Regions from separate parts of the Bacillus paranthracis genome, predicted to be linked through region 2. Evidence: riboswitches for the same ligand, from Rfam matches in the RefSeq annotation. Region 2 holds a riboswitch; the other holds the start of a gene.
The links. Region 2 has a riboswitch for S-adenosylmethionine ahead of mtnW (2,3-diketo-5-methylthiopentyl-1-phosphate enolase). Riboswitches for the same ligand answer to the same signal wherever they lie in the genome.
Positions count from the first base shown of each region.

Region 1: linked by a shared signal. The riboswitch ahead of NLJ82_RS09450 (MFS transporter) and the one ahead of mtnW (2,3-diketo-5-methylthiopentyl-1-phosphate enolase) in region 2 are both predicted to bind S-adenosylmethionine.

Region 1 covers NZ_CP101135.1:1,846,899-1,863,593, reverse strand. The annotation lists gene NLJ82_RS09470 (VOC family protein) at 1-97, opposite strand, end outside; gene brnQ (branched-chain amino acid transport system II carrier protein) at 181-1,539, opposite strand; gene NLJ82_RS09460 (FMN-dependent NADH-azoreductase) at 1,779-2,471, opposite strand; gene NLJ82_RS09455 (arsenic resistance protein) at 2,766-3,731, shown strand; gene NLJ82_RS09450 (MFS transporter) at 3,787-5,016, opposite strand; SAM riboswitch class I at 5,124-5,229, opposite strand; gene NLJ82_RS09445 (DUF4153 domain-containing protein) at 5,363-6,610, opposite strand; gene topB (DNA topoisomerase III) at 6,879-9,023, opposite strand; gene NLJ82_RS09435 (hypothetical protein) at 9,345-9,890, shown strand; gene NLJ82_RS09430 (pentapeptide repeat-containing protein) at 10,172-10,807, shown strand; gene NLJ82_RS09425 (aminopeptidase P family protein) at 10,905-12,188, opposite strand; gene NLJ82_RS09420 (DUF896 domain-containing protein) at 12,378-12,608, shown strand; gene NLJ82_RS09415 (CcdC family protein) at 12,656-13,135, opposite strand; gene NLJ82_RS09410 (cytidine deaminase) at 13,366-13,761, opposite strand; gene NLJ82_RS09405 (pyrimidine-nucleoside phosphorylase) at 13,795-15,096, opposite strand; gene NLJ82_RS09400 (NupC/NupG family nucleoside CNT transporter) at 15,133-16,314, opposite strand; gene deoC (deoxyribose-phosphate aldolase) at 16,419-16,695, opposite strand, start outside.
Region 2 covers NZ_CP101135.1:3,816,508-3,833,202, forward strand. The annotation lists gene NLJ82_RS19605 (carbon-nitrogen family hydrolase) at 1-837, opposite strand, end outside; gene NLJ82_RS19610 (pyridoxal phosphate-dependent aminotransferase) at 852-2,030, shown strand; SAM riboswitch class I at 2,095-2,200, shown strand; gene mtnW (2,3-diketo-5-methylthiopentyl-1-phosphate enolase) at 2,265-3,509, shown strand; gene mtnX (2-hydroxy-3-keto-5-methylthiopentenyl-1-phosphate phosphatase) at 3,506-4,165, shown strand; gene NLJ82_RS19625 (methylthioribulose 1-phosphate dehydratase) at 4,162-4,800, shown strand; gene NLJ82_RS19630 (1,2-dihydroxy-3-keto-5-methylthiopentene dioxygenase) at 4,778-5,290, shown strand; gene NLJ82_RS19635 (hypothetical protein) at 5,594-5,869, shown strand; gene NLJ82_RS19640 (DUF3909 family protein) at 5,908-6,240, opposite strand; gene NLJ82_RS19645 (NAD(P)-dependent oxidoreductase) at 6,246-7,124, opposite strand; gene NLJ82_RS19650 (serine hydrolase) at 7,129-8,265, opposite strand; gene NLJ82_RS19655 (GGDEF domain-containing protein) at 8,356-9,648, opposite strand; gene NLJ82_RS19660 (nitroreductase family protein) at 9,981-10,598, shown strand; gene NLJ82_RS19665 (hypothetical protein) at 10,888-11,106, shown strand; gene NLJ82_RS19670 (DUF3915 family protein) at 11,303-11,674, shown strand; gene ptsP (phosphoenolpyruvate--protein phosphotransferase) at 11,772-13,484, opposite strand; gene ptsH (phosphocarrier protein HPr) at 13,484-13,747, opposite strand; gene ptsG (PTS glucose transporter subunit IIABC) at 13,884-15,947, opposite strand; gene glcT (glucose PTS transporter transcription antiterminator GlcT) at 16,287-16,695, opposite strand, start outside.

The sequences.
Region 1 (16,695 bases), 2.0 Mb from region 2:
GATCTATTAATGTTCCTAACAATACCTTTTCATAAAAACGTATCGTACTATCTATATCGCGCACTGCGATGCCGATGTGATCAATTGTTTTTTTCATTTTATTTCCCCTACTACTTTATTTTCTCTCATTATTAATAGTAACAAAAAAAGTTATAGAAACAAGTTCTATAACTTTTTTATTTAACCTATTTTCTTATCCGCACTAGCTGCTGGTTGAACTTGATTTTTTGCTTTCATAATGCTAATGACGTACCCGATCAGTCCGCCAATAAGTGCTGGTAAAATCCAACCTAACCCAACTTCATGCATTGGAAGTATTTTAGTAAGAAAATCGTTCACTACTGCTAACTTCATACCAGCTGCATTCAATCCATCGAACACACTTACAATAAATGTAATTAATAAGCTACCTTGATACACTTCTGCTCTTCCTTTAAACAATGGATGAAGGAGCGTTAGGAAAATTAAGACGATTGCTAATGGATAAATCGCGATTAATACAGGAACAGAAATTGCGATTAATTGCGTTAAACCTACATTCGCAACAACTGCACTGAACACTGATAAGATGATTGCTATCTTTTTATACGAAACATTCGGGAATAGTTTATGGAAGAATGAAGAACACGCTGAAACAAGTCCTACACTAGTCGTTAAACATGCTGCTGTAACCATAATTCCTAATATAATTCCGCCGTATGACCCAAAATAATAGTTTGAAACTTTTGCTAATACTGCACCACCATTATCTAAATGACCAAGTTTTGCAACACTTGAAGCTCCCATAAATGAAAGTGCTGAATAGATCATTGCTAAAATAGATGCAGCAATCAATGTTGCTTTTGCACAAACAATCATAATGTCTTTTTTTGTTTTTGCGCCCTTTTCTTTAATCGCATTGATGATAATAATACCGAATACGAATGATGCCAACGTATCCATTGTTAAGTAACCTTCTTGGAACCCTTTAAAGAACGCATGTGATGTATATGCCTCTGCAGGTGCTTGCATTTCTCCCATTGGATGAATAAAAGCAAATACTACTAAAATCCCAATAAACGTTAATTTAATTGGCGTTAAGATTTTTCCTACAATATCGACAATTTTCGCGGGATTTAGCGAAAAAAAACAAGTAATGCTAAAGAATATAATTGTAAAAAGAATGAGTGCTGAAGAACCCATAGCTTCTGGTACAAAAGGCTTCATACCAATTTCATAAGAAACGCTGCCTGTTCTCGGAATAGCGAATAGTGGACCAATCGCTAAATATAAAACTGTCGTAAATACAATGCCGAACACTGGATGTACACGACTTGCTAACGATTGTAAATCTTCTTTACCTGAAATTCCAAATGCTAATACCCCTAGCAACGGTAAACCTACACCTGTTACTAAAAATCCTGCATTAGCAATCCAAACATTCTCTCCTGCCGATTGACCAAGCATTGCTGGGAATATTAAATTTCCTGCCCCGAAAAATAGTGCAAATAACATTAAACCAATAACAACTATGAACGAAAACGGTACTTTATTCGTCATAATATAACCTCCATTCAAAATAACCTATGTCATTTCCAATTTTAACTAATTGAATTTTCTGAATATTTAACTTAAGTATCAACTATTCTTGAACTCATTATAGTTTGATATATAATATTTTGCAATACTATTTTCAAACTTTTCATTCATTTTATAAATATACATTTTTTAACATAGAAATAGACTAAAAAACCAACATGGTCATCCATGTTGGTTTTTCCATTTTTACTATCAATTAATTAAAATTTCGCCGCTACTTTCTTAACGTTCTCTAGACCTTCTTCAACAATTTGTTGTGAGCGATCTGGATATTGGTTGTGCCCTTCAATTACAACAGTCTCTGGATTTGTAATTCCCCAGAATCCAAGTACAGTTGTTACGTAATTAACTGCCATTTCCATAGGAGCCATTTGTTCTGAAGAGTAATCTGAACCACGAGCACCTAACACAACTACTTTCTTACCACCAGCTAAACCTTCTGGGCCATTAGCTGTATATTTAAACGTTTTTCCAGCTTGAGATAAGTATGAAATATATGTGATTAATGGTGCTGGTACAGTAAAGTTCCATAACGGGAATGCAAATACAACTTTATCAGCTTCTAAAAACTGATTTAAATATTGATCTACTGTAGCAACTGCCTTCTCTTCTTCTGCTGTTAATTCCATACCTTGACTACGTTTGTATCCACCTGAAATAGCAATATTTCCGTAATAAGGAAGATCTAATGCAAATAAATCTAACTCTGTAATTTCTGTATTCGGATTTGCTTCTTTATAAGTACTTACAAATGTTTCATACATTTTTGAACTAACTGCTTGCTCCGCTGGACGATCGTTTGCTTTTACAAATAATACTTTTGACATTGTTTTATTCCCCTCTACTTTTGTATTTTCTTCTTTTTTACCAAATAACGAGCTAAATAATCCCATTTTCTTCACCTAAACTTTCTTATCATATTCATTATTCAACATCATAAAAATTCTTATTCTAATAAAAAGTTCCAATTGATACCTTAAGGAAAGTTAATTAAAACTTTTTGTTATTTAATTACCTTATGTAAGTGATTGTAATATAGTCACTTACTTTAGTCAAGTAACTTTTAATAAAAAAATAAATCTCAAATTAAAAACATTTACTAAAATACAATTGAACACCAAATTACAGCCTTATTACTTGTATAATAAAATTAGAGAGGAAAATTCATATTTAGAAAGGATTCATTCATGAGCACGATAGAAAAGATTCAAACTTTTATTATTCTTTTTGCTGTTACATGCGGCATCATACTTGGACAATTTAATGTTATACATATGTATTCAGACAAATTTATTGTTCCCTTTTTATTTTTCATGCTATATGGATTATTCCTTAGCATCCCATTAAAAGAAATAAAAAACGGATTTCACAATTTAAAATTTGCTGGAACAAGTCTTACTATTAACTTTTTATGGACACCTTTACTCGCTTGGGGATTAGGAGCACTATTTCTTTCAGATCACCCAGCACTGTGGGTTGGATTTATAATGCTAATGGTTACTCCATGTACAGATTGGTACTTAATCTTTACTGAAATAGCAAAAGGTAATGTAGCACTTTCTACAGCGATTTTACCAGTAAATTTAATTTTGCAAGTACTACTACTTCCCATTTATTTATTTTTATTCGCTGGTGTTATGAAGACTGTAGCGGTTTCTGTTTTAGTAGAAAGTATTGTTATCGTAATCGTCTTACCATTTTTACTTGCACACGCTACAAAATTCATTATGAATAAACTGAAAAAAGCTGAAACGCTCGAGAATAAACTCATTCCATTTTTCAGCTCTGCCCAAATTGTATTTTTAAGTTTAGCAATCGTAGCGATGTTTGCATCACAAGGTAAATATTTACTACAAAATATGAATGTCGTTTTATTATTACTCATTCCTGTTCTATTGTTCTTCATCATTAATTTTGTACTAGGACAATTTATCGGGCACGTTATGCGCTTATCTTATAAAGATACAGTAAGTCTAAACTTAACAACGTTAGCAAGAAACTCACCTGTTGCTCTTGCTATTGCTGTGACTGCTTTCCCTGACGAGCCTCTTATTGCACTTGCACTCGTTATTGGACCGTTAATTGAACTGCCAGTACTTGCTTGTGTTTCACAGGTGTTGTTACTTATTAAGAAAAGACGGCAATATATATAATAAAAAACGTCCTATAGCAGGACGTTTTTTATTTTTGAAAAATCTCATACAACACTTATTTCTTATTTATCATTACAAATGAAATAACCGAAACTAGAAACGTAATAATACCAATTATAATAAATACAATAGAAGCTGAAATTGACTCTAAGGAATATCCCGTTATTGCAATTCCAACCGGGGTTGATACTAATAATAACGAATTTAAAAAACCAAAAAATCTTCCTTGCACTTCATTTGGAATTAACTTTCTATACAACACTCCAAAATATATATTACTTACCCCAAATGCAATTCCTGACAGAAAATAATAAACTGAAAATAATACCGGATTTAACGTCGTACCCATTGCAGCATTAAAAACCCCCATAATAGCTGTAAATATAAAAGCAGTCGTAATCGTTTTATATGTACGAATCTTTTTCGTAATAAATGCTCCTATTAAAATCCCTATCGGTGATGCCGCAAAAACTATACTATACCATCCCGTAGAAAGGTCCATTTCTCTAACAACTATTACTTGTAGCGAAAGCATACACGCCGCTCCAAGTAAATTAATAAGCGCAGCGCTCATAAGCAATGTTTTCAATGATTGATTACTATTAAATATGGAGAAACCCTCTTTAAAGTCTTCGTAAAAAGGCTTTTTCTTTTCTACTTTTAATTCACGTGGAAATTTAATTTTCATTAAAATTAAAAATGATATAAAAAATGTAATTGCATCTAACAAAAATACTCCATGAAAATTAAAAATACTAATTAAAAAGCTAGCCATTAAAGGAATAGCTACCGATATGGTTTGTATTGATATTTGCCTCAGCGTAATCGCCTGTTGAACATGCTTTTCTTCCACATATGTTACTAATGCTGCATTTGAAGCCGGAGTAAATAAAGCACTCCCAATTGAGCGTATTATAAGTAAAATTAGTAACGGAATGTATAGCATTTTATTATAAAATGCTATAACTGCAATTAAAATCATGACGATACATCTCATAACATCCGCAATTATCATAAGCTTTCTTCTCGACATTCGATCTGCTAACGTTCCTGTTACAGGTGCAAATAAAATCGCCGTCGTCGCAATTGCAACGTTTACTCCAGAAACAAGTAATGGAGAGTTCGTTAATTTCATTACCCATAACGGTAAAACGAGCGTAACCATAGAATTACCTATTAAAGAAATGCAACTTGCTAAGAAAAAATACGAAAAAATTTTATTGCTCCAAATACTTGTGCTATTCTCTTTTAAATCCTCAATTTCATTATTCACTGCATCCTCCATTTTCCTCTTGTATATTTTCTTTAATTCTTCCTCACCACCTTTCAAAACCTCTATTTAAATGAGAAAAAACCTTCTTCAAAATAAGAAGAAGGTTTACTTATAACCGCATCTTATCTATTAGGAATTTTAGATCCTACAGGATTTAGCACCTTTATATCACATAAGGTTGCTGAGGCTTCGAAGGGCCAGTCCCTCCACCTCTCTTAATAAGAAGTTTTTATTTAATTATCTAAATTCATTATATTTTACATCAAAATAATTTCAATATGTTTTTTTATACAGTTAAAAGAAGATGACATCTATCATCTTCTTTTAACAATTTTGTCGTTACGTTAACAAGACCTTTCTAATTAAAAATGATAGGAAACGTAAATATAACGAAAGCTGCCCAAAGTCCGTAAATTGGTAAATACTTCGTAACGGCATCTTGGATAGCTGTCGGTCCTGATTTGCTTTGCAAGAAACGCATATAGGAAAACATAATCCAAATTAAATTTGCCCAGATCAGTATGTTTACCCCTAAAACAGCAAGTCTATTAGGTGTAATCCCGTAAGAAGAAAGTCTGAATACAATGGCTGATAAAGCGACAGTGTCAATAATAAGCGCCAGAACAATTAAGGCAAAATTTATATAATCTGAAATGTTCTTTTTCTCATCCGAATCACTCTCAACGATAGAAAATATGGTAACGGCCAACACGCCAAGGAGTATTCCGTTGAAGGCCATTAAGAAATTGCGGTCCAAGAAAGGATTTTTCCCGACCCATATAACCGTTATAAGATAGATTAGCAACGTAATCAAGACAAGTGGACTAAAAATTTTAGATATGTATGGTGTAATATTTTTAGCAAGTTTAAGATTCATTGATACTAAATATGCAGCCACAATAGCAAGAGCAGCAGCACCAAATAACACAACATTACTAAAATAGAATTCTCCTATATCCAAGTCAACAAAGCTAAATAAACGCATGGTGAATACTGCTAGAATCATTCCGCTAACTGCCATGCTGGCGTAGAGAAGGGCATATTCCAAATTAAATTTAATATAAGCTAATCTTGTACTGCCTTTTGAATATTCATTTCCTGTAAACGCAAGTCCTACCAAGATCCATAAAAATATAGGAAGATGTAAATAAGCAAGGATAATACTGTCTTTATAATTTAATGGCAACGTATTAAGATATATCCCGGAAATTAGGAACAACGCTATAAGGGAATAAATAATACTTTTTTTCGGCGTATTATGGTAGACAAAATAAGCGACAATAAAGGGAATTACACCAAAAGCTAGGTTAATTGGAGCAATTGCTTCTTGTTCGACAAAGTAGAAAATGATTCTGGTGCTTATCCCGGCCAGAATAGCTAACATGCCCATAAATAAGAAACCTTTTTGAAACAACGACTTTTTTTCCGCATTTGCCGTCTCCTTGAAATGTAACCTTTCATACCAGGCAGCTAGCACCTGAGAATCAGAGTTTTCATCCCATGCTTGTGAGAATGACTTTTTAAAAGCTTTCGGGTCTTTTCTATACATTCTCTCCAACTCATGAGGGTTATCCATATTTTCGATAATCAAATTTTGATCGTTCATAGCTTTACCTCCTCTAATAAAAAACAGCTTTGTTCCCTTTCTATAAAAAGCATCTCACCGATTTATTATGATAATGATTTTAATACATTATTTATTGTTTTACAATAAATAATTATCAATTATAAAGATTTTTTTATTGTATATTTTATTTCAAACAAAAATATATAGTACTACTTATTCAAAAAAAATATCCTATAGAATAGACTTTTTTAAGCGTCTATTCTATAGGATATAATTTAATTATCATATTTTTATTTGTTAAAACAACTTAATTCTCAAATACAAAATTAATCTTATTATCTTTCCACTCTAATTTCGCATCAAATGTTTTCTCGCCCTTTTTAAAGCCTTTAATTAAATCGGTCTTTTCACCTTTTAATAGCTTTGTCATATTCTTTTGCGAAATTGTTTTACTTAATATCTTCTTCGAGATGGTAAAGTCACATTGTGTCGTGTTGTAATTAGAACAGCCGTAAAACGTTGACTTATCAATCACATCGCCATCACATTTTTTACAGCTACCAACCTTTTTACCTGTTGTAAATTTCGATCCTTTTCGCTCAATCGATTCAACATGCAATCCAGTAAAGTCCCATTTCTCTGACATTTCCACTGCATCTTCAATAATTTTAGCTGATAGCTTTTTCGTTTGTTCCATAAATGTAGCTGGTGAAGCCGTGCCTTCACCAATTTCTGCAAGGCGCTGCTCCCATTTCGCTGTCATTTCTGGTGAAGCTAGTATTTTGTCACCGATTGCGGTAATTAATACTTTCCCTTTATCGGTCGCATACACTTGGTTCTTCTTCACATCTATATATTTACGGTCTTTCAGCATCGTAATAATTCCAGCGCGAGTTGCTTCTGTGCCTAAACCTTCTGTTTTCTTTAATACTTTCTCCAGCTCTTCATTCTCTAAATACTTACCAGCTGTTTTCATTAACGTAATAAGTTGTCCTTCTGTATAACGCTTCGGTGGTTGTGTTTTTCCCTCTTTCACTTTCACTTTTACAACTTTTCCTTCTTCACCTTCAGCTACAATTGGAAGAATGGTTTCGTCATCTTTATCGTCTTGGAAAATAACTTTACGCCAGCCTTCTTGAATTTGCTGTTTTCCTTTTGAAATGAATTCAGCACGTTCATCTACAAGCGTTACAATCGTTGTATAGTCAAAGATTGCAACTTCATAGTGAGCTGCTATAAGTCTTCTAACAATCATATCGTAAATTTTCTTTTCATCACCTGATAGTCTGCTTGGATTTGTAACTTGCTCTGTCGGAATAATGGCGTAGTGATCTGTTACTTTCTTTTCATTCACATAACGCTTATTATTCATAATCGATTCAACCGGAGCTGGTAATAAACCTTTATATTCATCAAACTGACTTAACTTCTGTAAAATATCAGGGAACGTTGCTGCCTCTCCTTGGGTAACATAGTTGGAATCCGAACGAGGATAAGAAACAATCCCTTTTTGATATAGTGCTTGCGTTATATCAAGCGTCTTTTTCGGTGAAAACTTAAAGGCTTTATTTGCCGTTGCTTGCAGTGATGATAAGTTAAATAAAAGCGGCGGCTGAAATTCTTTACGCTCCGTTTTCATTTCCTTCACTACTGCCGGTTTACCTTGGCAAAATGCCGCAATTTTATTCGCCATATCAGGGTCTTTTAAGCGGGATTCACTATCCTTCTCCCATTTCCCCTCATACTTCTTTCCTTCTATATTAAAGGTTGCGAACACTTCCCAGAACGGCTCTGACTTAAAGTTTTCTATTTCCTTTTCACGCTTTACGATTAACGCGAGTGTCGGTGTTTGTACACGACCAGCTGAAAATACATCATTCATTCCTTTTTTCTTTAACAAAATACTAAACACACGTGATGCATTCATACCAACAACCCAGTCAGCACAAGATCTTGTGTATGCTTCATAATACGTATTAATCGTGTCTGATTCATCAAGCAAGTTTTTAAATCCTTGATAAATAGCTTGTTTCGTTAAAGATGAAATCCAAAGACGTTTCATCGGCTTTTGCACGTTGCAAAGGTTAATAATATTTCGTACAATCAATTCCCCTTCACGCCCAGCATCGCCCGCATGAATAATTTCTGTTACCTGAGGATTATGTAACAGCTGTTTCACAACGTTAAATTGTTTATACTTCGACTTTGTTACTTCAAATTGAAATCGTTCAGGAATCATCGGTAACGTATCAAGTGACCATTTTTTCCACTCTGCGTGATAATGTTCTGGATTACATAACTGCGTCAAATGACCAATTGCCCATGTACAGTACGCTCCATTTGGAAATAACTCATTCGCTTCTACTTCTAAATATCCATCTTTCCGGCGATATTTAAACTGTGAAACAAGAGCCAAACCTTGATCTGGTTTCTCGGCAATAATTAATTTCATTTTATAACTCCCTATCTGTATTCCACTGTTACTTTCATTGTCTATCTGTTTAGAAGCGATGATAAAACAACAATCTTATTTATCATTCGCGGGTTGTCCCGAGTAATGGGATAACTATAATATTATACGCTTATTCTTTATTGCTTCACAATAGAAACTCATTATATAACACTTTCTTTCACATGTTCACACGTAAAAAAATCAAACGCCACCTTGCTTTCATTTATGAAATTGTGCAGATAATATGCAGATATAAATAAGCATAAGTACTCTCTATATGAACATATGATGAAGTGAATGATAGGACAGGGAGGTATCATGATGTTTGCTTATACATTAACTGCCTTAATGCTTTGCTGTATCTCAATTATTATTACATCATATATTTCGAAACGTAGTGGTACCCTAATGGAGTATATGGTATTTATTATGTCTTTTAGTATGAGTATCGGTTTAAGTATAGGTTTTTATTTAGGTATTCTATTTAAAGGAGAATTGCTATATTCTACTTTGCTTGCGATTTTAATTAGTGGTTGTATCGGCTTTTTAGTTGGTCTACGTTTTCATCTATATACTGCTTTAGAAGGAATGTTCTCTGGGGTAATGGCAAGTATGATGGGAGCAATGATTACAGAAATGCTAAATGCGCAACAAGCTCATAGTATACTGTTTATCAGCCTTTTATTTACTATAACGATTACTATGTCATTTATAATTCAAATTTTATCAGAAAGGTTTTCTACTGTGATCCACCGATGCTTTTTGTTATTGCTTTCAATTAGTGTTGTAATTATTGTTTCGGTATTCATAACATTCCCCGATTTTACTCCTTCAACTTCACACGAGTATAAACAACATATGCACTAACACTTAAAACAAAATTATTAAATCAGAAACCTTAGAAGAAGCGATACTTTTAGGTATGCAAGAGGATTTCTCTGTAACGAATGTATTAGCAGTTCTCCTATTTATTAGGGCTTTATTTCTTAAGAAACAATAACACTGTGATTATTAAATTAGAAAAAGGTAACCAAAATCCTCTTCACAAAAAAACGTATGATTGTGTATAATAAGAACTAATGTTCCTTTCGGGGATTCACTAAACCTAAATTACACTTATATATCAAATAGAAGAGGATTGATATACCATGAAAATTGATAGACCCAAAATTTCACCAGAGTTATCTTCAAAAAATTTTCAAGATATTTTTTATGAAGAAGATCCTACACTAGAAATGTGTGAAATTATCGATTCCACTTTCGAAAATGAATCTGTGGATAGAGTACGATTATATGATGCCGTGATAAAGAATTGTAAGTTCACGAATACAGACTTTAGCAATATTGATATTACAGATGTTTGTTTTGAAAACTGTGATTTATCAAATGTTAATTTAAGCAATTCTTCTGTTCACAGAGTTGAATTTAAAAACAGTAAATTAATCGGGGTTAATTTTACAGAATCTAGCTTAGGAAATGTTAAATTTGAGAATTCTATTTTGAACTTAGCTGCATTTGGAAATTCTAAACTAGAAAAGATTGTATTTAATGAAACTTCATTAAATAGTGCAGATTTTTTTGACTGTAAACTAAAAAAAGTTGAATTCCAATTATGTAGCCTTGACGAAGCTAATTTTGACCAGACATCACTGAAGGGGATCGATATTAGCTCTTCTAATTTTAATACTCTGACAGTTTCAGTGAGCGATTTAAGGGGATGTAAAGTATCTACATATCAAGCTGTTCAGTTTGCGACTTTATTAGGATTAATAATTAAAGATTAGTATTTCGAAGATAAAAAGAACCCTATCCCGAATCATGGATTTTTTAATTGTCCACGATTCGAGATAAAGTTCAAATAAATTAGTGATGACTTTCTTATTATTTAACTACAGCTTGTTTTCCTTTGACATGTTCATTATTTACACTCATAAACGCTTCAATCTCTTCAACTTCTCTAATGATATCTTTTGACAAGTTTTCGTATCCGTCTTTCGTTACAAGAATATCATCTTCAATACGAATTCCAATCGATTCTTCTTCAATATAAAGACCAGGTTCAATTGTAATAACCATGCCTTCTTCTAATACTCTATCTTTGTATGTCCCTACATCATGCGTATCTAAACCAAGGAAATGGCTGACACCATGATAATAATATTTTGATAACTCTTCATCTTCTTGAATTAAACCAACCGCTTTACACCCTTCTGCAAGTACTTTTTTAGCATGCTCATTTAATGCAGCGAACTTTAAGCCTGGCTTAATAATCTCTGTTGTTTCTTTCAATGCTTTTAATACGATATTATAAATTTGTTTTTGGCGACTAGAGAATGTTCCATTTGCTGGGAATGTATAACTAATATCAGCGTTATAGTAGTCTTTTTGAGCACCTAAATCTAGTAATACTAAATCACCATTTTGAATTTGCGCATCATTATCTTCATAATGAAGAACTGTAGCATTTTTCCCACTCGCCAAAATTGTATTGAACGCATGATGCTTAATGCCAGATGATTTCAGTGTAAAATCAAATTGAGCTTCTAATTCATACTCCATCATGTCTGCTTTTGCATGCTTAAGTACGTTGTAAATACCGTCTTTCGTTACAGCAATCGCTTCTTTCATAATTTCAATTTCTTCTTCTGTTTTAAACACTCGTAATTCACAAATATTTGGATATATATTACCAATTGTTACGTGGGGGTATTGTTCTCTTACATGTTTAGCAAACGCTAATGTTTTTGTCTCTGTACCATTCCACTCACGACGCTCTAAATCTAAAAATAGATGCTTCACATTTTCTGTAAAAAATATATTTGACATTGTCTTTTCAAAGCTATCTAAATATACAACTTTCTTTATACCAGAAATTTTCTCTGCTTCTTCTTTAGAAACTGTTTTACCGACCCATTTTTCCATTACTGGATCTGATTTTTCAATGAAAAGTGTCTCTTCTACACAATTCCCAAACTTTTTCAGCATAAAAATAACATTTGGTTCATCGATTCCTGTTACATAATAAAAATTCCGATTCGGCACAAACTTATAATGTGCATCCGCTGACATATGAGGTGCTTGACCAGCAAATAAAATTGTAATCGATTCATCTGGTAATGTGTTTACTAATCGTTCTCTATTTTGAGCAAAAAATGTTGATTTCATAATAATCCCCCTAGCGTTCTATGTATGATTAAAAAAATAATTATCTAATCAATTCATTTTATTATTGTTACAATTTTTCGTCAATTTTTAACCTTTTTAGATGGTGTTGACATAATTAAAATTACACGTTACAATAACTATACATTAGTAAGCAACTAATATAATTAAATTAAACTAGAGGTGAAACAAATGAAAAACATTTTATTCCGTATTAACGAATTATCAAAAAAAGAAAAAGCAACTGGATTAACAGTTGATGAAAAACAAGAACAACAAATGTTGCGTCAAAACTATACACAAACATTTCGTGGAAGCTTAGATTCCATTTTATTAAACACAAAAATTGTTGATCAAAATGGTCTTAACGTTACGCCAGCGGCATTACAAGATGCTCAAATACGTTTAAAATTAAGCAAATGAGTTCCGCGTTAAAGAATTTTAATAAAACATAAAAAGAGCTGGATTTCCTATATAGAAATTCCAGCTCTTTTTATTGTTTTTTCTAATTTAGCATAGGAACGATACATAGCAATTCTCCACGATACAATCATCGCAAAAGCGAGTAAGAAAAACATTCCACTTAACTCTGCTAAGTCAATCGATTGACTTAAATACGATTTCATTACTACTCGCACTGCTAATAATCCAACTAAAATAAATATGAATGCTTTTGACGGTTTCATATATATATGTTCATTTCTTATTTCAAACTTCGTTGTTTTAATAAGAAATATAGAGAAAATAAGTCCTATACTAATCGCCTCTACTATTTCTAACGATGTTAATCGAAACGCTGGTAAGAAGTACATCATTGCGCCAGTACTCATAAAAATTGGCGGCAATATTATTTTCTTTTTCGTTACCGGCTTTTTCGCTGCTTTAAAGCGAAGAAACATTACCCCAACAGCCATACAAACTGCTACAATACTTGATAAAAGTGCTATCATACTTTCCACTCCTATCTATTTAAATGACTTTTTGAGCAAAATCATAAATTAATAAGTAACTACAAGCACCATTATAGAATTTCTTCATTATATCCCTCCTGCTGTAAACTTTCCATATTCGCTGCAATCATTTTACGCAAAGTTTATGAACGGAATATGAACAAAATATTACATTCAATTTTCAAACAAAAAAGCCATTTTGCAATTAATATTGCAAAATGGCTTTTAACTTATTTTAAATCGTCATTTGTAAAAGCACCTGGAAGTAATTGCTCAACAGTTACTTCTTTTTCATCGCCTTTTACATTCGTTAATAATACAGGCATTTTCGGATCACAGAATTCAGCGATTACTTGTCTACAAGCACCACACGGTGAAATCGGTCCGTCCGTTTCTCCTGTAATAACTAAGTAACTAAAGTCGCGCTCACCTTCTGATACTGCTTTAAAGATCGCTGTTCTTTCTGCGCAGTTACATAAACCATAAGAAGCATTTTCTATATTACAACCAGTATAGATTTTACCTTCTTTCGTAACTAACGCTGCACCAACAGGAAATTTTGAATACGGAATATATGCTTTTTCTAACATCTTATTTGCTTCTTCAATATATTTTTTCTTATCCATATTATTTCCCCCTCAAAGTAAGTGTAATGATGATTAGTCAGTAATAACTGTATGCACTAATTTAGGAGCCTCTGCTGTTTCAGCGATAGAAATGTTCTCATAAATTTTAGCTTTTACATCTTCTACATTTTCGCGATTTGCATAGATTGTTACGAATGGCTCGCCTTCTTTTACTGCATCGCCCACTTTTTTACGTAACATTAGTCCTACCGCTAAATCAATTTCGTCTTCTTTCGTTGCACGGCCAGCACCAAGTAGCATAGCTGCGATACCGATTTCATCTGCAACAATGTTAGAAATAACACCTGAAGTTTTTGCAGGTACATCAATTACATACTTCGCTTGTGGCATTTTTTCTGGATTGTCTACAATTGAGCTATCTCCGCCTTGATTGCTTAAGAACTCTTTAAACTTCTCAGTTGCTTTTCCGTTCTTCATCACTTCAATTAACATTTCACGAGCTTCTTCTAATGTATTTGCTTTTTTCGCAAGTACGACCATCTGACTTCCTAATACGAGTACTAATTCTGTTAAATCTTCTGGACCTTCACCTTTTAACGTATCAATCGCTTCTTTCACTTCTAGAGCGTTACCAATTGCAAAACCAAGTGGTTGTGACATATCTGAAATAACAGCCATCGTTTGACGTCCTACATTATTTCCGATACGTACCATTGCATGTGCTAATTCTTTTGCATCTTCTTCTGTTTTCATAAATGCGCCAGCACCTGTTTTCACATCAAGTACGATTGCGTCAGCACCAGCTGCAATTTTTTTACTCATAATTGAACTTGCGATTAAAGGAATTGAGTTAACCGTTCCTGTTACATCGCGTAATGCATAAATCTTTTTGTCTGCAGGTGTTAAGTTTCCTGTTTGCCCAATAACAGCTACTTTGTCACGGTTTACAATATCAATGAACTGCTCTTTCGTAATTTCAACGTGGAATCCTTCTACCGCTTCTAATTTATCAATTGTTCCGCCCGTATGTCCTAAACCACGACCAGACATTTTTGCTACTGGTACATCTAAAGCAGCTACTAATGGTCCTAGTACTAATGTTGTTGTATCACCAACACCGCCAGTTGAATGTTTGTCTACTTTAATTCCTTCAATTGCTGATAAGTCGATTGTTTCTCCGGACTCCACCATTGCCATCGTTAAATCTGCACGTTCGCGATCTGTCATATCTTTAAAGAAGATTGCCATTGCAAGTGCACTTACTTGATAATCAGGAATACTTCCGTCTGTATATCCATTAATAAAGAATTTGATTTCTTCAGTCGTTAATTCTTTACCGTCACGTTTTTTCGCAATAATATCTACCATTCTCATTACAATCACCATTCCTTTTTATATGATATGAATCTATTAAAATAATAAGCCTACGATTGTTGCTGATAAGAAACTTACTAATGTTGCACCGAAAAGTAATTTCAAACCAAATCTTGCGACTACATTCCCTTGCTTTTCATTTAAGCTCTTAACCGCTCCTGCAATAATTCCAATTGAAGAGAAGTTTGCAAATGAAACTAAGAATACAGATATAATCGCTGTCGTTCTATCTGAGAAATTAAAGTTTCCTTGTGCTAAATCTGTCATAGCGACAAATTCATTCGATACTAATTTTGTTGCCATAATATTTCCGGCATTAACTGCTTCATGCCAAGGTACACCCATAATAAATGCAAATGGTGCAAATGCATAACCGAGAATTTCTTGGAATGAAATACCGATTACACCTTTAAATACTGCATTAATGAATGCGATAAGAGCAACGAAACCAATTAACATAGCTGCTACTGTAATCGCAACTTTAAATCCATCAATAATGTATTCCCCTAATACTTCAAAGAAAGTCTTTTTTTCTTCTTCTTGTACTTCTAACATATCTTCTTCATCAGTAACTTCATAAGGATTAATAATAGAAGCAATAATAAAGCCCCCGAATAAGTTAAGCACTAAAGCGGTTACAACATATTGCGGTTTTAATAACACCATATACGATCCAACGATAGACATGGAAACGGTAGACATTGCAGATGCACATAATGTGTACATTCTTTTCTCTGGCAATAATCCTAATTGTTTCTTAACTGAAATAAACACTTCAGATTGTCCTAAAATCGCAGAAGCAACAGCGTTATATGATTCTAGTTTCCCCATTCCATTTACTTTACTTAATGCTAGACCGATAGATTTCACAATAATAGGTAACACTTTAATATGTTGCAAAATACCGATTAAAGCTGATATAAATACGATTGGCATTAATACACTTAAAAAGAATGAAAACTCTTTTTGATTTACTAATCCACCAAATACGAAATTTACACCGTCAGCGGCATATTTTAATAGCTCTCCAAAACCATCTGCTATTCCGCTAATTAATATATTCCCTACACTTGTATTTAATAATAGAAACCCCAAAATGAATTGTAATATAACCATCGTTATGATTGGACGATATTTGACTTTCTTTCTATCATTACTAGCAAGCCAAGCGATACCTAAAATCAATACGAGGCCAAAAACACCGATTAAGTATTTCATAAGCCGTCTCCTCCCGTGTTCGTATCCGCTTACATTTCTTTCAATTGTTAAAGCAATAGATACACTTTACTTTGTGTATCTATTGCCCTTGACTTCACTAATGATTAGTAGTTATCTGTAGCACCTTTTGCATCATTTAATACGATTGCAACACTAGCACTTGCTCCAATACGAGAAGCTCCAGCAGCTACCATTTTGTCTGCATCTTCACGTGTACGAACACCACCAGATGCTTTTACACCAACGTTTGGTCCTACTGTTTTACGCATTAATGCGATATCTTCAGCAGTTGCTCCGCCAGTTGAGAATCCAGTTGAAGTTTTTACGAAGTCAGCACCAGCTTTTACTGATAATTCACAAGCGCGTACTTTCTCTTCATCT
Region 2 (16,695 bases):
CGCAAAAACTGGAATTCCTTTGCGTACTTCTTTAATTTTCTCGAATGTAAGCTCTCCAAATAGAATTGATTCTTCTTCATTTGCTTCTACAACAACTTCGCCCCAAGGATCGACAATTAAAGAATGGCCAGCAAACTCATTATTTGGATCCTTCCCTGCCCTATTACATGCTACAACATAACACTGATTTTCAACTGCTCTTGCTTGTAATAGTAAACGCCAATGCGCTAAACGAACTAATGGCCATTCAGCTACAACAAATAAAACTTTTGCACCTTTAGCAGTATGAACGCGCATCCACTCCGGAAAACGAATATCATAGCAAATGGTGCCGGCGCACTCTACATCATCTAACTTAAATTCACCAGTACGATTTCCAGCGATTAAATATTTATGTTCATCCATAAGCTGAAATAAATGCACTTTACTATATTCATTGACTAGTTCTCCTTTATTCGTTACAACATACATTGTATTTGTAACACCTTGTTCCGTTTGCTTTGCTATAGAACCACCAACAATATGTACACCATATTGTTTCGACCATTCTATCAACTTTTCTTTCGTTTCCAATCCATCCCTATCTGCAATTTCAGAGAGTCTCGTTAAATCATAACCTGTTGTCCATAGTTCTGGTAAAACAATAACATCTGGTCTTTCTTTCATCGCTTCACTTATTTTATTTTTAGCATTCTCAATATTTTTTTCTACATCTCCAAAGACAATATCCATTTGAATACATGCGACTTTCATTTTTTCAGCCCCATTCTTATTTTTTTCTTTACAAAATACTGGAAAGATTATATCATTTGTCACTAGAATTGTAACAACTTTCAAAAGAGGTGGAAAGTATGAAATCATTTCAACCTTCTGAGATAGTAACATCATTGCCAACACAATTTTTCGCTTCACTTGTTGCAAAAGTTAACAAAGTTGTAGCAGCTGGTCACGATGTTATTAATCTAGGTCAAGGTAATCCAGATCAACCAACACCGCAGCATATCGTAAAAGCTTTGCAAGATGCTGCAGACAAGACCATTCATCATAAATATCCGCCATTTCGCGGACATGAAAGCTTAAAAGAAGCCGTGGCAACATTCTATCAACGTGAATATGATGTAGTAGTAAATCCGAAAACTGAAGTTGCTATATTGTTTGGTGGAAAGGCTGGATTAGTAGAATTACCAGTTTGCTTTACAAACCCTGGTGATACCATTCTCGTTCCCGATCCAGGCTATCCAGATTATTTATCAGGAGTTGCTTTAGCGAAAGCACAATTTGAAACAATGCCGCTTATTGCAGAAAATAAGTTTTTACCGGATTATACAAAAATTGACGACTCTATTGCCGAGCGTGCAAAATTAATGTTTTTAAACTATCCAAATAATCCGACCGGTGCTACTGCATCAAAAGATTTCTTTGATGAAACCATTCATTTTGCTAATAAACATAATATATTAGTCGTTCATGATTTTGCTTACGGTGCGATTGGATTCGATGGTCAAAAACCTGTTAGTTTCTTACAAGCAGATGGTGCCAAAGATACAGGAATCGAAATTTACACATTATCGAAAACTTTCAATATGGCTGGCTGGCGCATCGCTTTTGCGGTAGGGAATGAAAGTGTCATTGAAACAATTAACTTATTACAAGATCATATGTATGTTAGTATTTTTGGTGCCATTCAAGATGCTGCCCGCGAAGCACTATTAAGTTCACAGTCTTGCGTCATAGACCTTGTAAATAGTTACGAATCTCGAAGAAACGCTCTTATTTCAGCTTGTCACTCAATTGGTTGGAATGTAGACATTCCAACAGGGTCATTTTTTGCATGGCTTCCTGTTCCAAAAGGATATACTTCTGAGCAATTTTCTAATATTTTACTAGAAAAAGCACATGTCGCAGTTGCTCCTGGTGTTGGATTTGGTGAGTATGGTGAAGGGTACGTCCGTGTTGGTCTCTTGCATACAGAAGATAGATTACGAGAAGCCATTAATCGAATTGATAAATTAAATTTTTTCAAAAAGTAATTGACAACATGAAAAATATCTGACAAAATTCAGTTATCTTAAAAATTTAAACATTTCTAAATACTTCTTATCAAGAGCAGGTGGAGGGACGAGCCCGACGAAACCCGGCAACCGATCTACAATTGTAGACACGGTGCTAATTCTCGCAGCATTACGCTGACAGATAAGGAGCTGGTTGTAAAAAAACCTCTCCTTAGCTGAGAGGTTTTTTTATTTAACTAGGAGGTTATAACAATGAGCGGAATTATAGCGACATATTTAATCCATGATGATTCACATAACTTAGAAAAAAAAGCTGAACAAATTGCACTCGGTTTAACAATTGGCTCTTGGACACATTTGCCACATTTATTGCAAGAACAATTAAAACAACATAAAGGCAACGTCATTCATGTTGAGGAATTAGCTGAACATGAACATACCAATTCGTATTTACGTAAAAAAGTAAAACGCGGAATTATTAAAATTGAATATCCGTTATTAAATTTCAGTCCAGATTTACCAGCTATTTTAACAACTACATTCGGAAAGCTATCTCTTGATGGCGAAGTAAAATTAATTGACTTAACTTTTTCAGACGAGTTAAAAAAACATTTTCCTGGTCCAAAATTCGGGATAGATGGTATTCGAAATCTTTTACAAGTACATGATCGTCCCCTTTTAATGAGTATTTTTAAAGGAATGATTGGACGAAATATTGGGTATTTAAAAACGCAATTACGCGATCAAGCAATTGGTGGTGTAGATATCGTAAAAGATGATGAAATATTATTTGAAAATGCATTAACACCACTTACGAAACGCATCGTATCTGGAAAAGAAGTTTTACAATCCGTATATGAAACGTACGGACATAAAACGTTATATGCCGTAAATTTAACAGGACGAACTTTTGATTTAAAAGAAAATGCGAAACGTGCAGTGCAAGCTGGAGCCGATATTCTATTATTTAACGTATTCTCTTACGGACTAGATGTACTACAATCACTTGCAGAAGATGATGAAATCCCAGTTCCTATTATGGCACATCCTGCTGTAAGTGGTGCTTATTCAGCATCCAAGTTATATGGAGTTTCATCACCATTATTACTTGGAAAGCTACTACGTTATGCTGGGGCTGACTTTTCATTATTCCCATCTCCATACGGAAGTGTTGCGCTAGAAAAAGAGGAGGCTCTTGCTATCTCAAAATATTTAACTGAAGACGATGCATTTTTCAAGAAGAGCTTTTCTGTTCCGTCTGCTGGTATTCATCCTGGTTTCGTTCCCTTTATTGCACGAGATTTCGGTAAAGATGTTGTTATTAATGCTGGTGGCGGAATACATGGACATCCAAATGGGGCGCAGGGCGGCGGTAAAGCTTTCCGTGCTGCAATTGATGCTACTTTGCAAAATAAACCACTCCATGAAGTAGATGACATAAATTTGCATAGCGCACTACAAATATGGGGAAATCCCTCTCATGAGGTGAAATTATGAGTATTCAAGTATTTTGTGATTTCGATGGCACGATTACAAATAATGATAACATTATGTCCATTATGGAAAAATTCGCACCACCAGAAGCTGAAGAAGTAAAGAATAGAATTTTATCACAAGAGCTATCTATTCAAGAAGGTGTTTCTCAATTATTTCAATTCATACCTACTAATCTGCACGATGAAATTATTCAATTTTTAATAGAGACTGCTGAAATTCGTAACGGTTTTCATGAATTTATACAATTTGTAAATGAAAACAACATTTCCTTTTATGTTATATCAGGTGGAATGGATTTCTTCGTCTATCCACTCTTACAAGGACTCATTCCAAAAGAGCAAATTTACTGTAATGAAACAGATTTTTCAAATGAATACATTACGGTGAATTGGCCTCATCCTTGTGATCGTCTTTGTCAAAATCATTGCGGATTATGTAAATCATCACTCATCCGTAAATTGAGTGATACGAATGACTTCCATATTGTAATTGGAGATTCAATTACCGATTTACAAGCTGCGAAACAAGCGGATAAAGTGTTCGCTCGTGATTTCCTTATTACAAAATGCGAAGAAAATCATATTTCTTATACAGCATTTGAAACGTTTCACGATGTTCAAACTGAATTAAAACATTTGTTGGAGGTGAAATTATGAAACAACTTTTTCGTCAATGGTATGACTTAAGCGAGATAAAAAAAGAATTAACAACACGAAATTGGTTTCCAGCAACGAGTGGTAATATTTCTATAAAGGTTAGTCATGAACCACTCACTTTTCTCATTACAGCAAGCGGTAAAGATAAAACAAAAACGACTCCAGATGACTTTCTACTAGTAGATCATCTAGGGGTTCCCGTATTAGAGACTGAATTACGCCCTTCAGCAGAAACAATCTTGCATACACATATTTATAACAATACGAATGCTGGGTGTGTCCTTCATGTTCATACAACTGATAACAATGTTATCACAAATTTATATAGTGATGCAGTCACACTTCAAAATCAAGAAATTATTAAAGCTCTCGATATTTGGGAAGAAGATGCAACAATTCACATTCCTATTATCGAAAACCATGCTCATATCCCAACGCTTGGAGAAAACTTCCGCAAGCATATACAGGGAGATTCGGGGGCAGTATTAATCCGTAACCATGGTATTACCGTATGGGGCCGAGATAGCTTTGATGCAAAGAAAAGATTAGAAGCTTATGAGTTTTTATTCCAATTTCATATAAAACTATTATCAATTCAAGGAGGCGTTTCTAATGGCGCAAATTCGTATTCATGAAATAAATACTCGCATTGAAAATGAAGTGGAAGTATCAAAATTTCTACAAGAGGAAGGCGTTTTATATGAGAAATGGAATATTTCCAAACTTCCTACTCATTTAAAAGAAAATTACTCATTAACAGATGAAAACAAAGCTGAAATATTAGCTGTGTTTTCAAAAGAAATTGCTGATGTTTCAGCACGCCGAGGTTATAAAGCACATGATGTAATTTCACTTTCAAATAGCACACCTAACCTTGACGAATTATTAATTAATTTTCAAAAAGAACACCATCATACTGATGATGAAGTTCGCTTTATTGTTAGTGGTCATGGCATCTTTGCCATTGAAGGAAAAGATGGGACATTCTTTGACGTTGAACTTGAGCCAGGCGATCTCATATCTGTTCCTGAAAATGCAAGACATTATTTTACCTTGCAAGATGATCGTCAAGTTGTAGCTATTCGTATTTTTGTTACAACTGAAGGTTGGGTTCCAATCTATTAAGGTAGTTAGTTGAATAAAAGGTCTTGGACCCCCTTTTCCAACCTTTTATTCACTCTACATATATACATCCTCCTATGGAACAGGCTTATTTCATTTTGAAATAAGCCTGATTTTTTATGGTTCTAACCGTATTATTCCTTCTTTTCAGTACAATCTCTTCCTTCAATTTTTCAAGTATATTTATTAATACTTTTTGAACATTTATTGAACTTTTTTTGAATTTTTTCTGAAAATTCTGTTTTATATATGATATACTACAATTAACTAAGAAGGAAAAAATATCGCAAACAGAGGGGGATAATCATGAGTTTACTTATCGCACTTATACTAGGGGTTACGTGTGGAGCACTTCCTATTATTCTAGGAGCTATTATGGAAGAATTAGAAGTTGGTGTTTTAGGTTTTGTTGCATCTTGTGTAAGCGCTTTATTTTTTGGTTTGTTCGGTGCTATTCCTGTTTCAATTCTGTGTGCATTTTATATAATACGCCATGCTCGTACAAAACAATTTGGTCCTAATCACATCGCACAAGTTATTCCATTCCCAATGGAACGATGCCGCCGTGCTTCTAGCTTATAATTACAAAATTAAAAATAAAAGTCCTCAAATGAGGACTTTTATTTTTTTTCTTCTAGAAATTGAAACAATTCTTGTAGGTGCAAAGCGTCTTCACTATAGCTAACAGATACATGATATATACCATCAATCTCCGCTTCCATGTAAAGGTCAACTCCATCTCGATCATATTTCAATGCCAAATAAAATTCCATTTCTTCTAGCATCTTTTTTGAAGTTCGAATAACGTAATGCCCTTTCTCATCTCTTCCATATTCGAAATTCGGTTCAAAATCATATTTTTGTTTAAAAGCTTCTTTTTGTTTTTCATTAATTTGTATACATGTTGCTCTTTGTACAGTATCAATCATCTCATCAAATTTTTGAAGATCCATCTCATTTACCCCCTTACATATTTTTTGTATAACACTTGTGTTCCGCTATTTTCTTCCCCATCTTTTATTAGCTCTTCATACAATTCCTTCGCCAAACTTAAACCTGGTACTGGCAATTGTAATCTTTCAGCCTCATCTAACGCGATCTTCATATCTTTCATAAAATGCTTTACATAAAAACCTGGTTCAAAATCTTCCTTTAACATTCGAGGAGCTAAATTACTTAATGACCAGCTACCTGCTGCTCCCGTTGAAATACTCTCCAATACTTTATCAGGATCTAATCCAGCCTTTTTTGCATAAGCAACAGCTTCACATACTCCAATCATATTAGAAGCAATCGCAATTTGATTGCACATTTTTGTATGTTGTCCACTTCCAGCAGGCCCTTGCAACTGAATATTTGTTCCTAGTTTTTCAAATAACGGTAAACATCTATCATATATTTCTTTCTCTCCACCGACCATAATTGCGAGTCTTGCTTCTTTCGCACCAACGTCTCCTCCAGATACAGGTGCATCTAACGTATATACATTCTTACTTTTACCGGCTTCATTAATACGTTTTGCCAATGTTGGTGTAGATGTCGTGAAATCAATTGCAATCGTACCTTCATTTGCATTCTCCAAAATTCCATCTATCCCAAAGTACACTTCTTCTACATCATGTGGATACCCAACCATAGTCATTACAACATCAACTTGCTTTACTAACTCTTTCGGTGTATCACACCAATTTGCACCATCTTGTACTAAAGAGTCTGTTTTCGATTTTGTTCTATTATATACATATACTGTATGACCGTCTTGCATGAAATGACGCACCATACTTTTTCCCATTACACCAATACCAATGAAACCAATTGATACATTTTTATGTTTCATTTTCTCATCCCCTTTGTTCTAATAAATCACTTACCATCTTTCGGAAATCTTTATTGAAGTCATCATCCATACTATTTTTCACATTTGAAAATAAAATAACAAAAGTCCCTTTTTCTTTATTAAAATTATTGAAAGTGTTCCAACCAGATAGTACACCATGATTATGAAAATAATCCGGATATATGTAAAAACTAAATGCATATTTTCGTTCTGGTGAAGGTGAAAACATCGCTTGTATACTTTGTTCAGAAAGAAGTTTTCCATTTATAATTGCTTCGTCTAATTTCTTCATATCTCCAACTGTCGTATACATCTCACCACAACCATATAGCCAATCCATGCCTACCTTCTGCGCTGGTACAAGCTCTTGATTTTTTTTCACATAACCCTTTGTAAAATTTTTATCTCCAGGTACCATATTTCCCATACCAGATTCATGCATATCTGCTTTTGCAAATATATTTTCTTTTATATAATCTCCTAAAGGTTTTTTCGATATATGTTCTATTATATAGGCAAGCACCATATAATTATAATCTGTATATCTCCAACCTGTTCCTGCAGGAAATTCTAAATTTTGACGTCCAATCCAATTAATTAACTGTAAACGGGAAGCAGCATTAACATTGCCTTTTGCGTGTTCAGGTAAACCAGAGGTATGCGTTAATAAATGATATAACGTAATATTTTTATTCTCCGGAAATGAAGGAATATATTTATTTACATTATCTTGAATATTTAGCTTACCTTGATCCTGCAGTTGTAAAATAGATGTAGCCACAACTGTTTTCGTAATAGAACCGATACGATATTTTGTGTGAGGCGTATTTTCTATTTTATTTTGAACATCAGCATACCCATATCCTTTATTCAATATAACATGCTCTTTATCTGTTACCAAAACTGTTCCATTGAATTGCTTTCCGACTAAATATTGATCTAATTTTTGAGATATGCTAGCGTAATCAATTTGCTTTTCTTTTTCTTCTTCTATATTCTCTTGTACTTCTGATTCAACAGCAGGATTCACCTTAGTTGTTAATTCTTTATTTTCCTTTATATTAGAATTATAGAGAAAATAGTATACTCCTCCACAAACTAAAGCACATATTGAAACTATCATCATTATTTTTTTTATCATTTTGTTCCTCCATAATTCCTTCGTTCAAAATCCCCCCTACACTCTATTATCAAGTAATAAAAAAAAATCGCAACAATTTGTTGCGAAAAATCACTTTTTTTCTTTTCTATATACACACACTTGATTTTTTCCATTTTTTTTCGCTTCATATAATGCAATATCCGCTCGTTGCATTAATTCTTCTCTTGTAATCCCTTTTTCATATAATGCAACTCCAAAGCTCGCTGTTAATTTCGAAATTCCTGAGAATTGCTTTGTTTCAATGAAAAATCGTAATGATTCCGCAACTTGAAATGCTTCTTTTTCTACTGTATTCGTTACTAAAATAATAAATTCTTCTCCTCCCCACCTAGCAAATACATGTTGCTGCTCCACTTTAGATTTCATGAGCTCTGCAAGCTCAATTAATGCTAAGTCACCAAAGTCATGGCCATACGTGTCATTTACTGCTTTAAAATTATCTATATCAAATAAAATAAGTGCTATGTTTTCATTATTACGCATCGCATTATCCCATTCTGCCTCGAGTATTTGTTGGAATTTCAAACGATTATAAATCTCTGTTAACGAATCTATCATAGCAAGTCTTTCTTGTTCTTGATAGATTTCATCTAATTCGGTAATCTCTGTACACTTCACAATAAATCTTGATAAATCTTCTGGCAATGGTGTCGCACGCAATAAAAAAGTTGACACTTCCCCTTCATAGTTGGACATCTTAATTCTTCTATCATATGATAATGTATCATCTAACCATGTTATATCATGAGTTGTTGAATAGTATCCATTTTCTCTAATAAGATGTTCAGCAAATACTAAATGTTGCTCACGATAAGCAAACAAATTTTCATATCCGAAAAACTCTAAAAAATTTGTATTACAATCAACAATCTCATCGTCTTCTACTATAAATAATAGATCATTTCGAAAATCAAACATCGTTTGAAGTAGTTCTTGTTGCAAACTTACTTGCCGCACTAAAGAAAGCTGATATAAACTTTTATTTACTTCCTCTAACACCATTTGCGGAGTCACAGGGGCTATCACAATATTACGTATTCCTAACGTAAGCACCTCTGCAAACTCGCTTGTTATTTGTTGATCCCAAATGACAATAAATGTACTCTGTGGATTATACATATTCTTTATATATTTTATTTGAGAAAAATCTGTTACATACATAATTACAATATGTGGTTTAGTCCTCTGAAATAATACTTCTCCTTCTTCAAAACTATTTGCTATAAACATACATTTTGGATGGATATTTTCTATCGTTTGTTGATGTGTGCATCCATTTTCTATATAAAGGACATTTAACTGAAGATCTTGTAATACATTTTGGAAAACCGTATTCTCTAATAAAAAATGTAGTATGTTCATCACTAGTCTTCACTCACTTCATATATCTTGTTCTACAGAATTCCTCACAAACATTTTATAAAAAACTGTTCTCTAAAAACTTTAATGAGTGAGGGATACATGTTAACAAGCTAATTGAGAATGTTATCTTTGCTTTTTCACTCTATAAATTCCTTTTTTAGTGTATGATTATAGGAATTGTATCGTTTGTATGAATGCCCTAGCTTCCGCTTGAAAACTTGACAATTAAAATAAAGATATTATATTCTTAAATTCGATAACTTACAAAATGTAAGTAGAATATATTACATGTATTTTTTTCATAATTTGATATGTAATTTGGAGGATATATAATGACAAACGAAAACTTTTTTAATGTTTTATATGAACGCACATCTACACGTGCATTCAACCCAGAGAAAGAAATTTCATCTACAGAGTTACACGAGATTTTAAAGGGAGCTGCCCAAGCACCTTCCGCTTGGAATTTACAGCATTGGAAATTCCTTGTATTCCAAGGTGAAGATGTACAGAAACGATTACATCCAATTGCTTATAACCAACAACAAATTCTTGATGCTTCTGCTGTAGTCGCTATTTTAGGTGATTTAGAAGCTTATAAAAACGTTGAACCCGTTTATGGTCCAATTGTAGAACAAGGATTTATGAAAGAAGAAGCAAAAGAACGCTTAGCTAAAAATATTGAGTCTGCATATGCCCGTGAGCAATTCCCAAGAGATGCAGCCTTTTCAAATGCATCTTTAGCAGCAATGCAACTTATGCTTGCAGCTAAAGCGACTGGCTGGGATACTTGTGCGATTGGTGGTTTCAACCCACAAGCACTTACAGAAGAATTCAATGTTTCATCTCGCTACGTACCAATTATGCTTATTACAATTGGGGAATCCACTTTAAAAGGCCATCCTGCACCACGAATGAGCGTAGAACAAGTGAGTGAATGGGCAAAATAATAAAGCGAAACTTGAATCAGTGTGAGGGTCTTACTGCCCTTTCATACGAATAAAAAAGAAACGAAGGTAATTTCATTACCTTCGTTTCTTTTTTATTCTGTCACACATCCGTAATACTAAAATGTATGATTCGACATCCACACATAAAAAACAGTAAATTTCATGCTATTCGCATACATATAAATGACGTTTCGTGTCGAATTTTGTTAAAGTATCGAAATATAACCGTGTGTTTTTGTTACAATTATGATACAATGATAACAAATAGATAACAAGAGAGGGATTTTCATTGAGTTCATACGGAAGCTTTATTGCACTTTTATGTTACATAGTAACTGTACTGCTTCTATATTTTATTGGCGATGCTGCAAATATTTCAGTTTTACAATTTCCAAAAGAAGAAGCATTCCAATTAGAATCAGAAAAACATACTGCACGATCCATTGTACCGCTACTGTTAGCTCTTCCTGTATATATCATCGTTTTATATAAAAGCAAAAAAGTGTAAAGGCTACCTATTTCATTCATTTCGGTGGTCTTTACACTTTTTTGTGATATCTATCCTATTTTAAACATCATTCCGTAATAAACACCCAGCTAGTCTTTTAAAATGAGAAATTCCCCTAGAAAAAATTCCACTCTCTGTCCAGTCACTCACTACCGAACTTACATAGATTATAAGTGTGAAGGGGGTGATGAGGATTATGTTTGGATCATTTGGATGCTGTGATAACTTTAGAGACTGTCATCATCATGAAAGAGAGTGCAGACATCATGAGAAAGAGAAAGAGAAAGAAGTAGTTAGACCACAACAACCAGCTGTATGTAACGTACTTGCTAGCATTTCAGTTGGAACAGAGCTTTCTCTATTAAGCGTTAAAGGTGTTGGATCTTTCAACAATGTAATTTTTGAAGGTTTCTGTAACGGTGTTGCTCTTTTCTCTGCTTTAGCTCGTAATAACAATGACAAAGATAACAAAGATAACAATAAAGACGATAAGCACAATCAAAACCGAAATACTTTTACTGGTATTTTACGTGTATGCCCAGCTGATATCGTTGCTATCGCTATCTAATTTTGTTCCTTATCTTCAAAAGTAAGAAAATAAGTTTTACTTTTCTCATAGAAAAAACCTGAGACCGATTTCAAATCGACTCAGGTTTTTTTATTGATTATATACTTTTAACTAGTTCAACAACTTCTTCAGCAGTTGACATCATTAATGCTTTTTCTGCTAATGTTTCCATTTCTGCTTTTGACAACTTGCTTAGTTGTGTTCTTGCAGGAAGAATAGATGTTGCACTCATACTGAACTCATCTAAACCTAATCCTAATAATAATGGGATCGCAAGTGAATCTCCCGCCATCTCACCACACATACCAGCCCATTTGCCTTCTTTATGAGCAGCATCGATAACCATTTTTACAAGACGTAAAATAGATGGGTTATATGGTTGGTATAAGTAAGATACTTGTTCGTTCATACGGTCTGCAGCCATTGTGTATTGAATTAAGTCGTTTGTTCCGATAGAGAAGAAATCAACTTCTTTTGCAAATTGATCTGCTAATACTGCTGAAGCTGGGATTTCAACCATCATACCAACTTCAATAGAATCAGAAACAGTTGTACCCGCTTCTACAAGTTTCGCTTTTTCTTCTAATAGGATTGCTTTCGCTTGACGGAACTCATCAAGAGTTGCAATCATTGGGAACATAATTTTTAAGTTACCGTATACGCTAGCACGAAGTAATGCACGAAGTTGTGTACGGAACACATCTTGCTCATCAAGACATAAGCGAATTGCACGGTATCCTAAGAATGGGTTCATTTCTTTTGGTAAATGTAAGTATGGAAGCTCTTTATCTCCACCGATGTCAAGTGTACGAACAACAACAGGTTGACCTTCTTTTACACCTTCAAGAACTGCTTTATACGCTTCGAACTGCTCTTCTTCTGTTGGAAGATTATCACGGCCCATGTATAAGAATTCTGTACGGTATAAACCAACGCCTTCTCCGCCATTATCGATAATACCTTGTACATCATTTGGTGTTCCGATATTTGCAACAAGCTCAACGTGATGTCCATCACTTGTTACAGTAGCTTGATCTTTTAATTTTGCCCATTCAGCTTTTTGCTCTTCAAATTTCGCTTTCTTTTCTTCAAACGAGCGAAGAGTTTCTTCTGATGGATTAACAATTACTTCTCCATCTAAACCATCGATGATTACGATATCGCCGTTTTGGATTTTCTCCATAACAACTTTCGTACCAACAACAGCTGGAATTTCCATAGAGCGAGCCATAATTGCAGAGTGAGATGTACGTCCACCGATATCAGTTGTAAAACCTTTTGCATACTTACGGTTTAACTGAGCTGTATCAGATGGTGTTAAATCTTCAGCAATAATGATTACTTCTTCAGAAATTGTACCAGGATTTGAGAAGTTAATGCCTAGTAAATGTGCAAGAACACGTTTTGTTACGTCACGAATGTCCGCAGCACGTTCTTTCATATATTCGTTATCCATGTTTTCAAACATAGAAATAAACATTGATGCAACTTCATCCATTGCAAATTCAGCATTTACTTTTTCACTATTTACTTTATCTTTTACTGGGTTTACTAGTTCTGGATCATTTAACACTAATAAATGTGCTTCAAAGATCGCAGCTTTGTCAGCACCTAGCTCAGCAAAAGCGTGGTCTTTAATAGCTTCTAATTCTGTTTTTGCTTTCTCAAGCGCAGCTTCTAAGCGTGCAATTTCTGCAGCTTCGTTTGTAATTGATTTCTTTTCGATGTTAAATTCAGGATTTTCAAGTCTGAAAGCCTTTGCAATAGCAATCCCACTTGATGCAGCGATCCCTTGAATGTTAAGAGTCATTATTCTCCTAATCCTTCGTTTTTCATAGTTTCTTCGATAGCTGCTAGTGCTTGAGCTGCATCATCACCATTTGCAGTGATTTTAATTTCCGCGCCTTGTTGAATACCTAAAGACATAACGCCCATGATTGATTTTAAGTTAACGTTCTTTCCGTTATACTCTAAGTTAATGTCAGAACCAAATTTGCTTGCAGTGTTTACAAGTAGAGTTGCTGGACGAGCATGAATTCCTGAGTCGCTAGTTACTTTAAAGATTTTTTCCATGATAATTTATCTCCTTTAAATTACAGTATTTTTTTAGTTGTATAGACGTGAGTACTACATCATCTATTGTATATAATAGGCGATGTTCGGTCAACCACATCACCTATTATAATTATAAACATTTTGCGTCAAATTCCTACTGAATGTCAATAATAGCGTTTTCGCCCTTCTTAACATTTCCATCTTTTTTCAATTCGACTTGCTGCCCTTGCTGTAAATTCGTAAATACAATTGGTGTAATGATAGATGGTGCATTTTCTTTTACAAATGCAAGATCTACTTTTAATAATGGTTGTCCTTGTTTCACTTTGTCACCTTGCGCTACAAGTGCTTCAAAACCTTCACCATTTAATTTTACAGTATCAATACCGAAGTGGATTAAAATTTCTTTTCCACCTTCAGATTGAATACCAATTGCATGCTTTGTAGGGAATACGTTGACAATTTCACCGTTAACTGGAGAAACTACTGTTCCTTCTGTTGGCTCAATTGCAAATCCATCTCCCATCATTTTTCCTGAGAATACTTGATCCGGCACTTCTGTAATAGGTAGGATTTTCCCTTCAATTGGTGAAACGATTGTTTCGTTTTCATCAACTTTTTGAGGAGCTTCTTCTACTTTTACAGGCTCTGCTTTTTCAACATGAGGTGTACGACCTGACATAATATCATGAATTTGTGATTTTAATGTGTCAGATTTCGGTCCAAAAATAGCTTGAATGTTATTTCCAACTTCAAGTACACCAGCTGCTCCAAGTTCTTTCAAGCGATCTTTATTTACATTCTTTTGTTCGTTAACTTGAACACGTAAACGAGTAATACAAGCGTCTAAAGAAGCAATGTTTTCTTTACCACCAAGTGCTACTAATACTTCACGAGGAAGTTCACCTGCTTCTGCTTTTCCTGCACCTTCATTCGCATTTGCAACTTCACGGCCAGGTGTTTTTAAATCCCATTTACGGATTGCAAATCGGAATCCGAAGTAGTAAATAACCGCTAGTACAAGACCAACAATAATTACCCACCACCATGCCGTACGGCCTGGTAGTACACCGAATAATAGGAAGTCGATTAAACCACCAGAGAATGTCATACCAATTTTAACACCTAAAATTTGCATTGTCATAAATGATAGACCAGCGAATACAGCGTGAATTCCGAATAATACTGGTGCTACGAATAAGAATGAAAATTCAAGTGGCTCTGTAATACCTGTTAAGAAAGATGTTAATGCAGCAGAACCTAAAATACCAGCTGCTAATTTTTTATTTTCTGGGCGTGCTTCATGGTACATTGCTAAAGCTGCTGCTGGAAGACCGAACATCATGAACGGATACTTACCAGTTGTAAATGTACCTGCTGTTAATTCTACACCGTCTTTTAACTGTGCCATAAAGATTTTTTGGTCACCACGAATTAATTCGCCAGCCGCATTTGTATACTGACCGAATTCGAACCAGAACGGTGAATAGAAAATGTGATGTAATCCAAATGGAATTAATGAACGTTCAATTAAACCGAATATGAATGCTGCTAATGTTCTATTTGCATCAATCATTTGATGTGAGAACGTGTTTAAGCCACCTTGAATGTATGGCCAAACGAAGCACATGATAATACCTACTATTAAAGAGAATGTTGCAGTTGCGATCGGTACGAAACGCTTACCTGCAAAGAAACCTAAGTATGATGGTAATTCAATGTTGAAGTATTTATTATAACAATATGCCGCTACTATCCCGACGATAATACCACCAAATACTCCTGTTTGTAGCGTTGGAATTCCTAATACGTTTGCATATGCTGGATCGGTAAATCCAATTTTTACTGGATCTGCTCCAGAACTTGTTACTTTCACTAGCTTATCTACTTCTAAGAACACACTCATCGTTTTGTTCATAATTAAGTAGCCAACGAATGCTGCTAAACCAGCTACTCCGTCTCCACCAGCTAAGCCAATTGCTACCCCAACTGCGAATAGTAATGCAAGGTTAGCGAAAATAATATCACCAGATTGTTCCATAATTTTTGCTACCATTACGAACCAATCTGCTTTTAAAGCAGGAATAACATTTGTTAACTGTGGATTTTGAAATGCATTACCAAATCCAAGTAAAATACCTGCTGCCGGTAAAATCGCTACTGGAAGCATAAGCGCTTTTCCGACTTTTTGAAGAACACCAAAGATCTTCTTAAACATGGAAACCCTTCCTCTCTTATCTATATTGATACCTTCCGACAAACGCCAAAAAGGCATGAGGAAAAAAAGATAGAACGATAGCTATACAAAGGGTAGTATATCCCTTTCTCTAGCTTACATTCCTTACTTTTCTCCACTCATGCCTGATCGAATCAGTAACACGTGTCAAAAATAGGTTTACGTATAAGTTCACTATAATTAAGGCAAACGTTTTCGTTTTATACCTTAATGTGTTTGTCGAAATTTGTATAACTTTGCAATAGTTATTATACATAACTATTGTAAGCGATTCAATGATTTTTTTTAACGTTTTCATTTTCGACAAAAATATATGTCATTTTACACATGCTCTGCCTTCACTAAGCGCTGCAGGTGCATCGTTAAATATATACTCTCTGCTTCATAAACAGGAAGTTGCAATTCTTTTTGCATAACCTTAACTAGCTTCCAAGCTAAATTATAACAGACAGGATATTCCGCCTTTAATAAATCAGCAAAACTTTGCGATTCCTCTACTTTTTCTCCTTTTTTCACCCTCTCAATAGCATATTGAAGATGACGAATAAGGCGTAAATAGTGAATACTTTCTTGGTCTAATGTAATTTGTAAGTTCGTCTCAATTAAAGATACAAGCTGTGCGATGAGACGGGAGTTTTGATTAACTGAAGATAAATCTGAATTTGTAAGTGAACTGTAAATATGGAGTGCAATAAACCCGATTTCTCCTTCTGGCAATGTAATTTGCAAA